Regions from separate parts of the Paenibacillus sp. 01T442 genome, predicted to be linked through region 3. Evidence: riboswitches for the same ligand, from Rfam matches in the RefSeq annotation. Region 3 holds a riboswitch; each other region holds the start of a gene.

Region 1 (4,593 bases), on a different contig from region 3:
GAGGATGTGCATGACTTCGCTTGGTCAGCCTCTCCTCATTTCATCTATGTGGAAGAGCCTTTCTCAGCCCCACAGGTTCCCGGAGTCAAAATCAAACTGTATCTTGATCCTAATCATCAGGATTTAAAAGATCGTTACATGTATGCGGCCAAAAAAGCACTCTCCCGTTACAGTCAGTGGTACGGAACGTATCCGTACTCTACCCTTTCCATCGTCGTCCCCCCTCCTGGCGGGAATGGTGCTGGCGGCATGGAATATCCAACCTTAGTCACCGCATGGGGAGCTAGCGACAAAGATCCAGACTTGGAACTGGAACGCGTCGTCGTCCATGAGATCGGCCACCAATTCTTCTATGGGCTTGTAGCCAGCAATGAATTCGAGGAAGCATGGCTTGATGAAGGCTTCACCTCTTATGCAGAAGATAAAGTGATGGAAGTCGAATACGGCGAAGCACCTAATTTACCTGTTGAATCCAGTTATATCACCTCACCAAATGGACTGCAGAAGAATGCATGGGCTTACACAGGGCATGATCAATATGCTGAAAATGTGTACACGCGTGGCAAGCTCGTACTCAAAGCCATTGAGCAGCAAGTCGGCACCAAGACGATGGATCGTATCATGAAATCCTATTTCCAAAAGTGGCAGTTCAAACATCCGTCTACGAAGGATTTCCAACAGGTCGTGGAGGAGATCAGCAAAACAGATTGGAACGATTTCTTTAATCAATATGTCTATGGCAATCTGATGATGGATTACTCCGTCGAAAGTGTCCATGTAAAGCCTCAAGGCAACAAGGGATCCGAGACTTATGAAAGCACAGTCCGCATCGTTAAGTTTGGCGGCAACTCACCTGAAGTGCCGATTCAGTTCCACTTCGCAGATGGCACATTGTTAGATAAAACATGGGATGGCAAGGAAGGCAGCATCGATTTCAAATTAACGCATACCTCGCCTGTCGACTGGGTGCGCATCGATCCCAAGTACACGCTCATACTCGAAAATAAGCACATCAACAACTTTTATCAAACGCAATTAAATACGAAGCTTCAAATTCGGTGGAATCTTGGCATTATTCAATTCCTGCAAGCCATTTTTGGCTCAGTCGCCTGGTAAGGACTTGGCTTACGTCTCATGACAAACTCTGAGCGTATGCTTACGATGCTAGTTTCCCAGAATAAACGACTACACCGTCCCTCAAGGACGTATCACAGTGTTTATGGAGAAATATAAGCATTGTATAAACTGCAACTATACTTTCTTATATTTTAAAGAAAACGTTAAGGAGGGACCCTCGTTGGCCACCTATATCAAAGCAGGCTTCAGGGCAGCTATGGCGCAGCCCTTTGCCACGATCTTTTTATTCCTATATCAGATGGGTTGGGGTATTCTCCTGTATAAGCTCGTACAAGGTGTTCTTGTCCCCCTCATGCATCGGTTCCCTGGCGCTGAGCAACCCAAGCAGGCCTTGCAGATTTTCCTAGCAGAGGGCCAGTTTCAGTTAATTAAAACAGATCTCAGCTATTCCTATCTATGGTGGCTTGCTGCACTCTTATGTGCGCGCATGCTGCTGACGCCTCTCTTAAATAGCGGTGTCTACTATTCGCTCACTCACCCTCACCAGAATGCCGGCTATCGCTTCTTTCGCGGGATGAAGCAGCTCATGCTCCCCTTCCTGCTCGTGTATTTGATCCGCATCGCGCTTACACTATTCCCACTCATCTGGCTTATTCCCAAAGCCGCCTATATGCTGGGACATAGCGGCTCTTATGAGCAGATCGTTCTCAAGCTTCTACCTTGGCTGCTCAGTTTAATGGTCTATGGCTTTGTCCTGCAGTTGCTGTTCATGTATGTGCAATTCGCCATCGCGGCCAAACTGGGGATTACATCGACAATCATCTCTTTCTTTCGATATTCGCTGCCGATTATTGGACTTGCCATCATCCTATTACTGTTCACAGGACTTTTGGCAGGGGTCACAGTCACGGCTACTTACCTATGGGCAGGACTGGTAGCCCTCATCATTTATCAATTGTATCCCCTCTTCCACATTTTTTTCCAAATTTGGGGCATTTCTTCCCAATATCAGCTGCTTTCAGCCAAAATACCTAACTAATATCCAGCAAAACAGTGAATAGCTTACGCGCTCTCCCCTTCTCTTTGAGAAAGGGGCTTTTTTTTGTCTATTTCCCGAACTATTTGCCTATTTTTCCGCCTTTTTTTAAACAAAAAAAGAGGAATTTCATTGTTTATGACGAATTAAAAGGACTAGCATCAGAAAACCAAATTTTTCATGCCGAATTCCTCAGTTTATGGGGAAACGGGGGAACCACTCCGGGTGAATTGATCTTGCAAGACAGGGATCATAGGGAACCTTCAACCGAACCCTCCAGCTAACCTCGTAGGCACCGGAAGGAGACAAGCAGTTGAAGAAAGTAGTTGCTCTTGTTTTTAGTCTTGTTTTGTTTTTGAGTGTAAGTGTAGGAAGCGTTTTCGCATCGTCCTCCATGGACAACGCAGTCGAAGATCTCGTAGGAACTCCCTACAAATGGGCAGGAACGACAACCAAAGGCTTTGATTGCTCTGGTTTCACATCCTACTTATTCGATGAGTTCGGCATCGACCTTCCACACAGCTCCAAATCGCAAAACAGCGAAGGCTACTGGGTTGACAAAAAAGATCTTCGTAAGGGCGATCTTGTATTTTTCAACACGGATGGCAGCGGTATCTCTCATGTAGGTATGTACCTCGGAGACGGTGAATTCGTTCACTCCGCTACCAATCAAGGTGTTGTGAAGAATAAGTTGAGCGAATCCTATTATGCGAAGCGATATGTATCCGCCAGACGTGTTCTGTGGGATGATATCTACAATCAACTAACTGCTGAATCCAAGTAATGTTCTCGCTACAGAATGAAGCCCTGCTAAGCTTTGCTCGAAAGAGCAGCTTGCAGGGCTTCATTCATTTGAACGAGGTTATCGGCGTATACTACAATATCAAAATAAACGTCTACAACGTCCTTCGAGGACTTCTCAAAGTGTTTACGGAGAAAACAGCCGAATTTTTATGTTCCGCATATACATGCTGGTATTTTGAACAAAGGCCTCTGGCCTCAGGAAGGAAAAGAACGCATGGACAACACACAAGACAATATTTCACCCCCATTTCCCGGCATCGTTCGATCCATTGATGAAATTAGAGATCATATTGGAGAGCCTCATCCTGCGGTACAAAATAAAGTCATCAATCAAATTGACGAACATGCTCAAGCGTTCATCGCCAAATCACCTTTATTCTTCTTATCTACATCAGGTGCGGATGGATTGTGTGATGTGTCCCCCCGTGGCGATGGCCCAGGTTTCGTTCGCGTTCTCGATAATCACCGCTTGATTTATCCAGAAAGACTCGGAAACCGTCGAATAGATTCTATGCAAAATATAGTAAACAACCCGCAGGTGGGTCTCTTATTCATCATTCCAGGCGTCGACATGGTGCTCCGCGTCAATGGTCGCGCTTGGCTGACGAGAGATGAAGAGCTCCTTGCGACTATGCAGCTTAATGGGAAATCGCCGATCGTCGCTGTTGGCGTCGAGGTGCAGGAATGTTTCGTACACTGCAGTCGTGCACTTAAACTTTCGAAGATATGGGATACCGCTACGTGGGTACCCGAACAGGAGCAGCCAGACGGCATGGATATGTTCCGCGCGCATCTGGCATTGAACAACATAGCGCTAGAGGAATAAGGATAAGCTAACTAGGTCGCAGCCAAAATGGATAACTTGACATGACATGTTAGCCAGACTATAATAACGGCATGTCGTTTTCTAGGGTTCCGCGGCGTTTCACTGCCGGCTGGTCCAAGGGAAAACACACAGCAAATATGCTGTGGTCACGGAGGGAGAAAAGCCCGGGAGTCTATCGCAACAGTGCGATATTCCCGGGCTTTTCTCTGTTTATTTTGTGGCACTGACATCGTAAATCATAAATTCGCACATGAAGGAGTGTTCATTATGGCATGGTTATTTCTAGCTATTGCAGGTGTATTTGAGGTCGTATGGGCCATTTCATTGAAATTTTCCAATGGGTTTACGCGACTAGTCCCGTCGATTGTTACGATTCTAGGCATGATCGTTAGTTTCTATTTCTTAGCTGCAGCAACGAAAACTCTTCCGATCGGAACGGCCTATGCGGCCTGGACTGGCATCGGTGCTGTAGGCGCGATTATCATTGGCACTCTTTTTCTCGATGAACCGATCAGCTTAGTTCGTATCTTGTTTATGGTCTTGATTCTGGTCGGCGTGCTCGGACTGAAATTTACGTCAGGGCACTAGGGAGTATTGGTCGCTTACACGCCACTCATCTGCGTGACAACGTTGGCAAAATTATACTCATGGTTATGGCCACCTTATTTTAGTGAAAAATGAACCCGGTGTTGGGCTACTTGATTGTATAGCTCACATACCAGAAGCTGCCCCCTACAAAGATGCGCAAATGCTGTGACAAGGGTCGAAAAATGTCATTTAACTCTTCGTAAGTAAAATAATTCTTAAGTATTTCATGCTTGGAGCCGTCGGCTAGCTCGCGTCTTTTGTA
Region 2 (4,593 bases), on a different contig from region 3:
CGTCTTCTTTAACGCCCATAATCCGATAAGATACACGCTCGAACGGACCAAAAACACGATCAAGGCCACTCTTTTCATAGCCGAACACTTTGACCAAGTAACTGCCCACTGGCTTTACCAAAAGCATGATAATCCCTAGTGTGACGACTACTTGTAACAATCCCATACCCATAGTAGGTTCTCCCCCTGCTTACATAAGTTCATATTCTACAATTAAAATTTCTCTGGCTTTACTAGAACAAAACCGAGATAACCCATAATGGCACACCCAATGAGTCCAATAACAATCATATGATTGCCTCCTATTTTCTTGAAATACGACTTCGAAAGTTTAAGCTCAAGCCTTTTCACAATATTTAGCAAATCCCCAAAACCCTAGAAAGGTTATCGCAAATAATAAAATCATCGTTACATCGTTGTACACGGACACACCTCCTTCAAATCAAACAGAGCCTATATTTTATTTGCTTTTAGAGATGATAGTAAAAACTTGACGTCACCATTTTTAGAATAAATGACATAATCAGCACCAAGACCTTTATAAATCAATCGTGGATTTACGCTCTGCGTGATGACATACATGGATTTGGAGGTCCCACTACGGCATATCTGGATATACCTGCAACTTAGAGGTAAGCTTTCCTCGAACAGAACGATATGCCCTATCGGATAGTCAGGAATGATGGACGCGCCTGGATCCATCGTATCCACTTGGATAATTTGCTTCACTCCTTGACTCTCTAACTTGACTCTCTCCATCTTGTTGTTCGTCAATGCAACAAAAGGAAGGCCAACCAGTTTTGTTTGTTTCATAAAGGCCTCGCCCGCCTTGGTTGGCGCAGCTATCAACAAAAAATCACTTTGCATGCACACCGTCCTCCTTGCCTGAATCATTGTAACGCCGTTCCGTATAAAAAGGGGGTAAAGAAACTGTTGTGTTCGTATAAAAAAAACATAAAAATTTGCTTATTTTCGATTGCTCGATCCAGATACCGGCCAATCCTAATTAAGACAAAGAGCACCTCTCCCACTCGAATCCCGAGTGGAAGAAGTGCTCTTTCATTACTATCAAACGTCACTCTTAGAAAGAGATATACGCCCCAGAATGCTCAAATAAATAAGTGCGATTAGATAAAAAAATTAGTTCTTGCTCACTTGCAGTTGATAAATTCTCTAGCTTTTCAGATAAATTCGTTAGTGCAGATGCCATTAAATGAGATCGTATTTCTCCCCATGCCTCTTGTTTCTGATGAACGTACTGCAAACCATCCTTAAGGGTTAGACCTTTGAGTTTCTGGAAAACTGACGCCCATTGAACAAAATCCCCTTTCAGGTTGCCGCATGGAATCACGAATTGCCCTAATCCACATGTTCCGAGATTCGTTGAAATCGTCAGTAAACCGCAATGACAATCCGTGCCATGCCCAGGTAGCAGCTTATCTGATAGCTCACAATCGAATTGAAAACATTCAATGCGGGTAATCTTGCATTCCTTCGTACATACATCTGATTCTCTTACTAGAGTCAGGGGTTCAGGATACATAATAGATTCACTCTCCTCCATTTGTGAACAACAAAAAGAAGCCAAAGAGCAGAGAATCTCTACTCTCGAGCTTCGGAACAGCGTGAAGACACGAACTGTGGAAGACACGAAAAGAAGGCGGTTCTCTCCCAATGCGCTTACGAGGTTAGCTGTCGGATTCGGGCTTGGAAGTGCCCTACCTTAGCAAGCTGCGCTTGCATTAGATTCACCCCGAGAAACCGATGCTGTATCAATCGGCTTCTATTGGTTCCCCCGTTTCCCTTACAGGAACTCAGCGTTTTGCTTAACATGATCTGTTGTTGAACCGAATGTTACGCCGTTTGCTCCCGCTTGTAAAATGCGCTGGAGATTCTTATTTCGCAATCTGTGGCATCTGGCGTTTATGAAAGCGCAACTAATGATAAATTGCATGCATTTTCAATAGAAATGCTTCAGCTTACTCCCTTTTTTGCCACTTTTCAGGAAGGGTCCATTAGCTCAATGACGATGAGAAAACGAAAAGGAATTTCATTTTTATTGTATTTTTATACGTTTGCAATTCATTCTTTACCCCCTTTTTATATGGCTCAAACATACAATTATATCATATATTCATTCACTACTGACTTCTGAGATTACGTCAAAAAGGAGAACTGCCATGACTTCCTCCCCCCGATATTATTTAGGGATACTACCTCATTTGTTGAATCCGGTTGATTTAGATTACGAATGGTTCGGTGTCTTATGGCTAGAAGCAGAGAATCGCTTTCCTATTATTGTTGGGTACTGGTTTACTAAAGAAGAGTCCGAGATTACTCACAACGCTATCCAAACCGGTTTTTCAAAATGGACCCCAACATCCGATTATCCGATTGTTATGAGAATGTATGAGTCGATAAGAAACAAGCAAAAAAAACAGGATTGGGAGACGCGGACTCGATTATCGATCCGTACGATTTTTAATTCACCGTGGAAAGAAGTTTCCTCAGGATTGTATATTATCAAGTCACGGGACACATACCCCTTGCATGCTTCAGCCATACTTAAGAAGAAATTCTTTGTTTGGTTGGAACATGCTGCTGTATGTGAAACAGAGGGAGAGCTTCATGTGTTCATGAATCGGGTGAGTGAAGAACATCAGATGGAAACATTGATGAAAAAGGGCAGCACTACTGTGAAGTAAGTACTGCCCTTTTGTTCTATTCATCTTCAGTATTAGTCCGATTCTACCGAATTAAACCGAGTATTCCTGCTGAAAAATGGTAAATAGTCCGATTCTGCCGAACTAATTCGCCTGTTTCCCTGTGTGAGGGGTGTTTGGGGCGATTTACTTCGGCGATTTCGGACTAATGTAGATTTTTTGCCAGCGGTAGAGAGATTAGTCCGATATTTTCGGACTAGTGGTGCCGAGGGTGGAAATCTAGGCAGTGTAAGTTGAAATAATCGACTTACACCACTGCCCGAGGCGCATTTCAGCCGTGTAAGTCGAAATAATCGACTTACACGCCTTCCGGGGCGCCCTCCTACCCAGCGCCCGCGCTACTTTTTCAAATGATACGGCACGGTCGTTACAACCAAGTTCCGCTTATACAGCAGGAACGCCCTTATCAGCAAGCTGGATTGATTGTGCAAAATGTTATGCCAATTCTTCTTGGGAATAAACTGCGGGATGATCACGGTTACCCGGAAATTCGATTCCGAGGCTTTATGTTCCACTGTATCGATGAATTTGGTCAACGGGTGGACAATACTTCGATAATGGGAATGCAGCGTGACTAAGCGCACATCGGGTTGCCACTTCTGCCATTTCTCCTCGAACTTTTTCTCATCGTCCCGTTCAAAAGCTACATACACCGCAATAATTTGATCGGGTGATAACGACTTGGCGTAGTTCAACGAATTCTCCACCACATGTGTGAAGCCGGCTACAGGTACAATCATGACATTCCCTTCAATCGGGAGGGCAGGTTCACAAGAAGAAAGTCGCAATTGTTCAGCGATCGCATCGTAATGCTTTTTGATTTGATGAAAAATGAACACGATAAGCGGCAGGAAAATAAGCACACTCCACACTTGTCCAAACTTGGTGATAAAGAAGATCATCATGACGATGAAACTCATGAAGGCCCCAACCAAATTAACCGTTAATTTGAGCAGCCAACCTCTCGGTTTCTCCCGAAACCATTTCACCAGCATACCTGTCTGTGCGAGCGTAAATGGGATGAACACCCCGACAGCATAGAGCGGGATTAACTGTTCGGTCTGCCCCTTGAACACGATAATTAATAGCATAGAGGTCACAGCTAGGAAGATAATCCCGTTCGAATAGCCCAATCTGTCGCCGCGCATCGTGAACATTTTGGCGATAAATTTATCTTTGGCCAAATTCACCGCGAGCAAAGGAAATGCGGAATAGCCCGTATTCGCGGCGAGCACAAGAATCATCGCGGTTGTGCCTTGGACGATATAATACATCAGACCTCGGCCAAATGTCACCGTCGCAATCTGAGAAACGACAGTTTCCTTCTCTCGCGGTGCAATGCCGTAGTAGTAGGCCAAATAGATGATGCCTGCGAACAAAATCGCTAATAGCATGCCCATGGCCATTAATGTTTTGGAAGCATTGTTCGGGGCAGGTGTCTTAAAATTGGGAATCGCATTGGATATCGCCTCGACCCCCGTTAATGCCGAGCTGCCTGAGGAGAAGGCTCTTAACAGTATGAATAAGGAAATGCCCGCAACCGGAGTCCCCAAGGGCGTATGTAAATCGGGAGAAATTTGACCTGTAAGGATCTTAAACAAGCCAATACCAATCAGGATAAACAACGCGACCACAAACAAATACACGGGATATGCCAAAATGGAGGCCGATTCCGTGATTCCGCGCAGATTGAGGATCGTGATAAACAATACGAGGGCCAGTGCAATCGGTACTGTGTAACTGTGCAAGCTTGGAAAAGCTGACGTGATCGCATCGGTACCCGCGGATATACTAACCGCTACAGTCAAGATGTAATCGACCAGTAAGGATCCACCCGCAAACAACCCGGCGTTCATGCCGAGGTTCTCCT
Region 3 (4,593 bases):
GTCCTTCTACTTTTTAAACGTGCAAATCTCGTTTCTTAAAGGAAACATACGTAACAACCGTTAACAGGACAATGAGGACTGTGGAGATAACGACATACACGGCATCAAATCCACCTCCATACATGATATTTTTCGCCTCATAGAATTTAAACGGGGTTACATATTTCAAGAATGCCAGCTTATCGTTGAAATCAATGGCAATGGATAAGATAAACGTGATGAGCATGATGCCTGTTGCCAGCGAAGCTGCTTTTTTGGAATTCCGATTAACGGCTGCAATGGATGTTCCGATGACTAGAAAGAGCAGCTGTAGAATAAACATACCTAGCATGACGATCGAGATATCCCCGTTGACGGCCTCACCTTTACTATAAGCCCCAACAATCAACATGCTCGAAATCCATGACACGAGGTTAAAAATAAGTATGTTCACTAAAGCGCTTAGCAGCTTCCAAGTGATGATTTGATGCCTGGATAAAGGCTTCACGAATAGGAACTCTGCCGTCTTGTCCCGCTCTTCCTTCGCGATGATATTAGCACCCAGCATTGCCGCATGGATCGTTGCCATTAACAAGAAATATAGGACCAAGATGCCAAAATAACCGCTAGCCTTCGATAAATCTAACGCGCCGCCACCCATAATCACTTGGAGTGACTTCGGCATTTCCGCCATAAGATCATTAATCTGTCCGTTCGCTGCCGTTGCTTGATACTTGTTCATGCCGCTTGCGATTAGAAAAATGAGTCCTAGACTCCAAAAAATCATCGATTTCCGATACGTTTTCAGTTCTCGCCAAAAAATATTCACGTGCTGTTCCCTCCTCTCCCCCGCATTTATACGGTATGAACATCCTTTTTCGTGTAGATGAAGTAGCTGGCCGCAATCGAAATGATGATAATCACGATGGCTGCGATGACATAGGAGGCTTCATAGGTGGCATGCTCAAGCATGTATGTCCCGTTAAAGTATTTGAATGGCGAGAAATAGCGTTTGGCCCCCTCCCCATCTACGGCAACGATCATTCCGATAACGAAAAAGGCAAACACCGTACCTAGACTGACGGATAACACGGCTTTGATTTTAGAAAATACGACGGAAATGATGAATCCTATAGCAAGGAACATCAGCTGGATAAACAGCAAAGTGAATGAGATCAATAGAAATGTGCTCACATCAAAATCGACCGTTTTGACTTGAAGCGCCATTAGATAGGCTGCAGCGATATAAATCACGCACGTAATGACTAAAGAAGTAACAGCCGCTAATAGCTTGGAAGTAACAATTTTCGTACGTGTTACGGGCTTCGTAAGCAGAAAGTCTGCTGTTTTCTCGCGCATTTCTTTCGAGAGTATAGACGTTCCCAGAACCATGGCTTGAATGGCTCCGCAAAGCGTAATGTACATAAAGATGTACACATAGAAACCGAGTAGGGTACCAAACGTTTCGATTTGAATGCCAAGCGCTTTCCTGACCCCTTCTGGATACCCTTCTAAGATGGAAGAAAACTCAGCAAAATCCTTAGAAACCGAAGGAAAAAGGGATAGGAATAAGACGATGACCGCAATTAAGGAGCACGTCCACGTAATTGTGGATTTCCGATAGGCTCTCAATTCATGAAGGTATATATTCATTCCACTTTAAGCCTCCTTCTCATAGTAGTGCATAAAGATCTCCTCTAAATCAGGCTCTTCGATCCACAGATTATCGATTTCAATTTCGGCAATTTTTCGCATGACTTGATTAATATTGCCTTTGAATAAGAAGCTCGTCGTCTGGCCTTGGACATCAATGTTATTGACTCCGGTCATCTTGAAAAAGTTAGGGTCGAGCGCTTGTGCCGTATCCACTTTAAATCGCTTGAAATTGTTTTCCTTTAAGGTGCTGATCTTCTCAACCGTTACAATTCTACCTTCCTTAATAATCGCGACGCGATCGCATAATCTCTGAACTTCACTCAATATATGAGAGGAAAAAAGAATCGTGGCTCCTCTTTGATTCTGTTGTTCGAGCAATTCGAAAAACTTCTGCTGCATGAGCGGGTCAAGTCCACTTGTCGGTTCATCCAGAATAATAAGCTTAGGATCATGCAGCAGCCCTTGAACGATGCCTACTTTCTTTTTGTTCCCCAGAGATAGATCATCAATTTTCTTCGTAACGTCCAGATCCATAATTTCAGCAAGCTCTTTGATTCTCTTCGTGCAATCCTTCTTGTAAAAGCTGGCTGAATACTTGAGTAGGTCGATTACTTTCATGTTGTCATAATAAAAAACTTCCGAAGGCAAGTAGCCGATCTCTTTCTTTATTTCAGGCGCAAACTGGATGCAGTCTTTTCCAAAAATTTTGGCACTGCCGCTTGTTGGAAAAATCAGAGACAGCAGCGTTCGAATCGTTGTTGATTTCCCTGCCCCATTCGGTCCAATAAAACCAAAGATCTCCCCTTCTTCGATTGAAAAACTAACATCGGTAATACCTCTTGCGTTCCCATAGGTTTTGGTCAAATTATTGATTTCAATAGCATGCATGGTATAGCCTCCTTATAACATTTATGTAACATTTTGGGTTGACGGCATGCAAAAAGAAGCCCTAAGAGCAGAGAATCTCTACTCTCGGACTTCTTTACATAAGAAGGCGAGTGTGCGGTTCTCTCTCAATGCACTTACGAGGTTAGCTGTCGGATTCGGACTTGAGAGCGTCCTACCTAATGCTTGCGAGCATCAGGATTCACCCCATGAAGCCAAGTATTGCTTGAACGGCTTCGATTGGTTCCCCCGTTTCCCCTACTGGGAATTAAGTGGTTTCTTTTCACATAGAATCAACTTGTCGTAATGAATCTTACGCCGTTCTTTATCGATTGTAAAACGTAGATTCGCCTTTAATTATTGCTTATTTGACTTTGGTAGTCGATGAAAGCGCATACATATAGGAGTGTCGTTGATTATCCCATACTTTGCTACTTATTAATGCTCTTTAGGAGATGAAGCTCTATAGACCTAGGAAACCTACGTGCTGTAGAGCCGCCGATACTCCTGTGGTGTCATTCCGGTATGCTCTCGGAAGCGCGCAATAAAGTAGCTGCTCTGGGAAAATCCGACATGCTCAGCCACTTGCTTAATCGTCCATTCGGTAGACATGAGCAGTTGTTTAGCTACAACCAGACGACATTCGAACAGCCACTCGACCGGAGTCCGCCCCATCACTTCGTGAAACATTCGACTAAAGTAAAAGGTACTGAAACCTGCCTGCTCGGCCATCTGCAGGAGAGTTAGCGGTTTCGTGCAGTGCGTACGAATATATTCCGCGACCTCTCTCATCCGTGCACGCTTATCCAGAATAGTTACTGTTCCATGCGTCTCTGCACGTAAGGCAAGCTCAGCAAGCAGTTCATAGAGCTTCACGGCCAATTGTACCTCATTCCGATCATATGGGGATGCCAGCTCCAATAAATCTCCTGTCAATTGTTTGAGCTTGGGTACATCCCAATATGTAAACAGCCATACTGCTGAAGTTCCTTGATCATTCAACAGCCTGTCGAGTCCCTCACCTGCAAGGTGTACCCAAAATACTTGCCACGGATCGTTTGGATCGGTTCGATACTCCTGTTCAAGGCCCGATCCGTAATAAAAGCCCTGTCCTGCTTCCAGGGAGAATTCCTTCCCATTCGCTTTGACGTAGCCTTTACCGCTTAACACAATATGCAAATTGGCTTGTTGCAGCTGCCCCTTAAACCGCCACTCCTGATGCTCAGGGAAATCCGCATATTGACCAATCATATCCGGATAAACCGTATAGTGTTTGTACATGGGCTCCGGTAATACATAATGAATTTTCATGTGTCCTCCAAAACGCAAAAATCTGATATACGTCGCAAAATGATGTTATATACATAATATTATAAAGAAATATAATGAGTACATAAAGGATTTTAAATAACAAAAAATTACTACATCTATAGAAATGGGGATGTTATGACTCATGGAAAAGACCATTCCGGGAGAGAAATTTGATCTAGGCGTATGCTACTACCCTGAGCAGTGGCCAGAGGGTATGTGGGCTGATGATTATAGGAGAATGCGAGAAATCGGCTTTACCATCGTACGGATGGGAGAGTTTGCATGGAATTTCTTTGAACCAGAGGAAGGGGTATTTGCCTTTGATCTGTTCGACCGTGCGATAAGTCTTGCTCACGAGCATGGACTGCAGGTCATTCTTGGTACTCCCACAGCAACACCGCCTGCTTGGATGACCTACAAATACCCCGAAATTCTGAATGCTAACTTTGATGGTGTGCAGTATCAGCACGGGATGAGACGTCACTACAATTATAGTAGTCCTATTTACCGCGACTATTGTGCGAAGATTACCGAGGCTATGGCGCGGCATTATGCCAACAATCCAGGGGTCGTAGGCTGGCAGATTGACAATGAGCTTAACTGTGAGGTAAATGTCTTCTATGCCGAAGCAGATCATGCAGCGTTTAGGAAGTGGGTACAGGAGAAATACGGTACCTTAGAGGCATTAGATGAGACTTGGGGCACCGTCTTCTGGAACCAGAGTTACTCGGACTGGGAACAAGTCCATTTAACTCGCCCTGC

What was found. Region 3 has a riboswitch for cyclic di-AMP ahead of AC1DLM_RS01700 (ABC transporter ATP-binding protein). Riboswitches for the same ligand answer to the same signal wherever they lie in the genome.
Region 1: linked by a shared signal. The riboswitch ahead of AC1DLM_RS25195 (C40 family peptidase) and the one ahead of AC1DLM_RS01700 (ABC transporter ATP-binding protein) in region 3 are both predicted to bind cyclic di-AMP.
Region 2: linked by a shared signal. The riboswitch ahead of AC1DLM_RS20625 (hypothetical protein) and the one ahead of AC1DLM_RS01700 (ABC transporter ATP-binding protein) in region 3 are both predicted to bind cyclic di-AMP.

Annotation. Positions count from the first base shown of each region.
Region 1 is NZ_JBFTPF010000046.1:25,521-30,113, forward strand. Features, by position in the region: gene AC1DLM_RS25185 (M1 family metallopeptidase) at 1-1,116, shown strand, start outside; gene AC1DLM_RS25190 (hypothetical protein) at 1,298-2,116, shown strand; cyclic di-AMP (ydaO/yuaA leader) riboswitch at 2,285-2,423, shown strand; gene AC1DLM_RS25195 (C40 family peptidase) at 2,427-2,897, shown strand; gene AC1DLM_RS25200 (MSMEG_1061 family FMN-dependent PPOX-type flavoprotein) at 3,132-3,743, shown strand; guanidine-I (ykkC/yxkD leader) riboswitch at 3,814-3,916, shown strand; gene sugE (quaternary ammonium compound efflux SMR transporter SugE) at 4,011-4,331, shown strand; gene AC1DLM_RS25210 (methyltransferase domain-containing protein) at 4,438-4,593, opposite strand, start outside.
Region 2 is NZ_JBFTPF010000029.1:63,815-68,407, reverse strand. Features, by position in the region: gene kdpA (potassium-transporting ATPase subunit KdpA) at 1-166, opposite strand, end outside; gene AC1DLM_RS20630 (hypothetical protein) at 454-867, opposite strand; gene AC1DLM_RS20625 (hypothetical protein) at 1,082-1,543, opposite strand; cyclic di-AMP (ydaO/yuaA leader) riboswitch at 1,662-1,830, opposite strand; gene AC1DLM_RS20620 (hypothetical protein) at 2,181-2,705, shown strand; gene AC1DLM_RS20615 (APC family permease) at 3,062-4,593, opposite strand, start outside.
Region 3 is NZ_JBFTPF010000001.1:400,024-404,616, reverse strand. Features, by position in the region: gene AC1DLM_RS01710 (ABC transporter permease subunit) at 14-808, opposite strand; gene AC1DLM_RS01705 (ABC transporter permease subunit) at 835-1,632, opposite strand; gene AC1DLM_RS01700 (ABC transporter ATP-binding protein) at 1,639-2,523, opposite strand; cyclic di-AMP (ydaO/yuaA leader) riboswitch at 2,639-2,805, opposite strand; gene AC1DLM_RS01695 (AraC family transcriptional regulator) at 3,001-3,831, opposite strand; gene AC1DLM_RS01690 (beta-galactosidase) at 3,974-4,593, shown strand, end outside.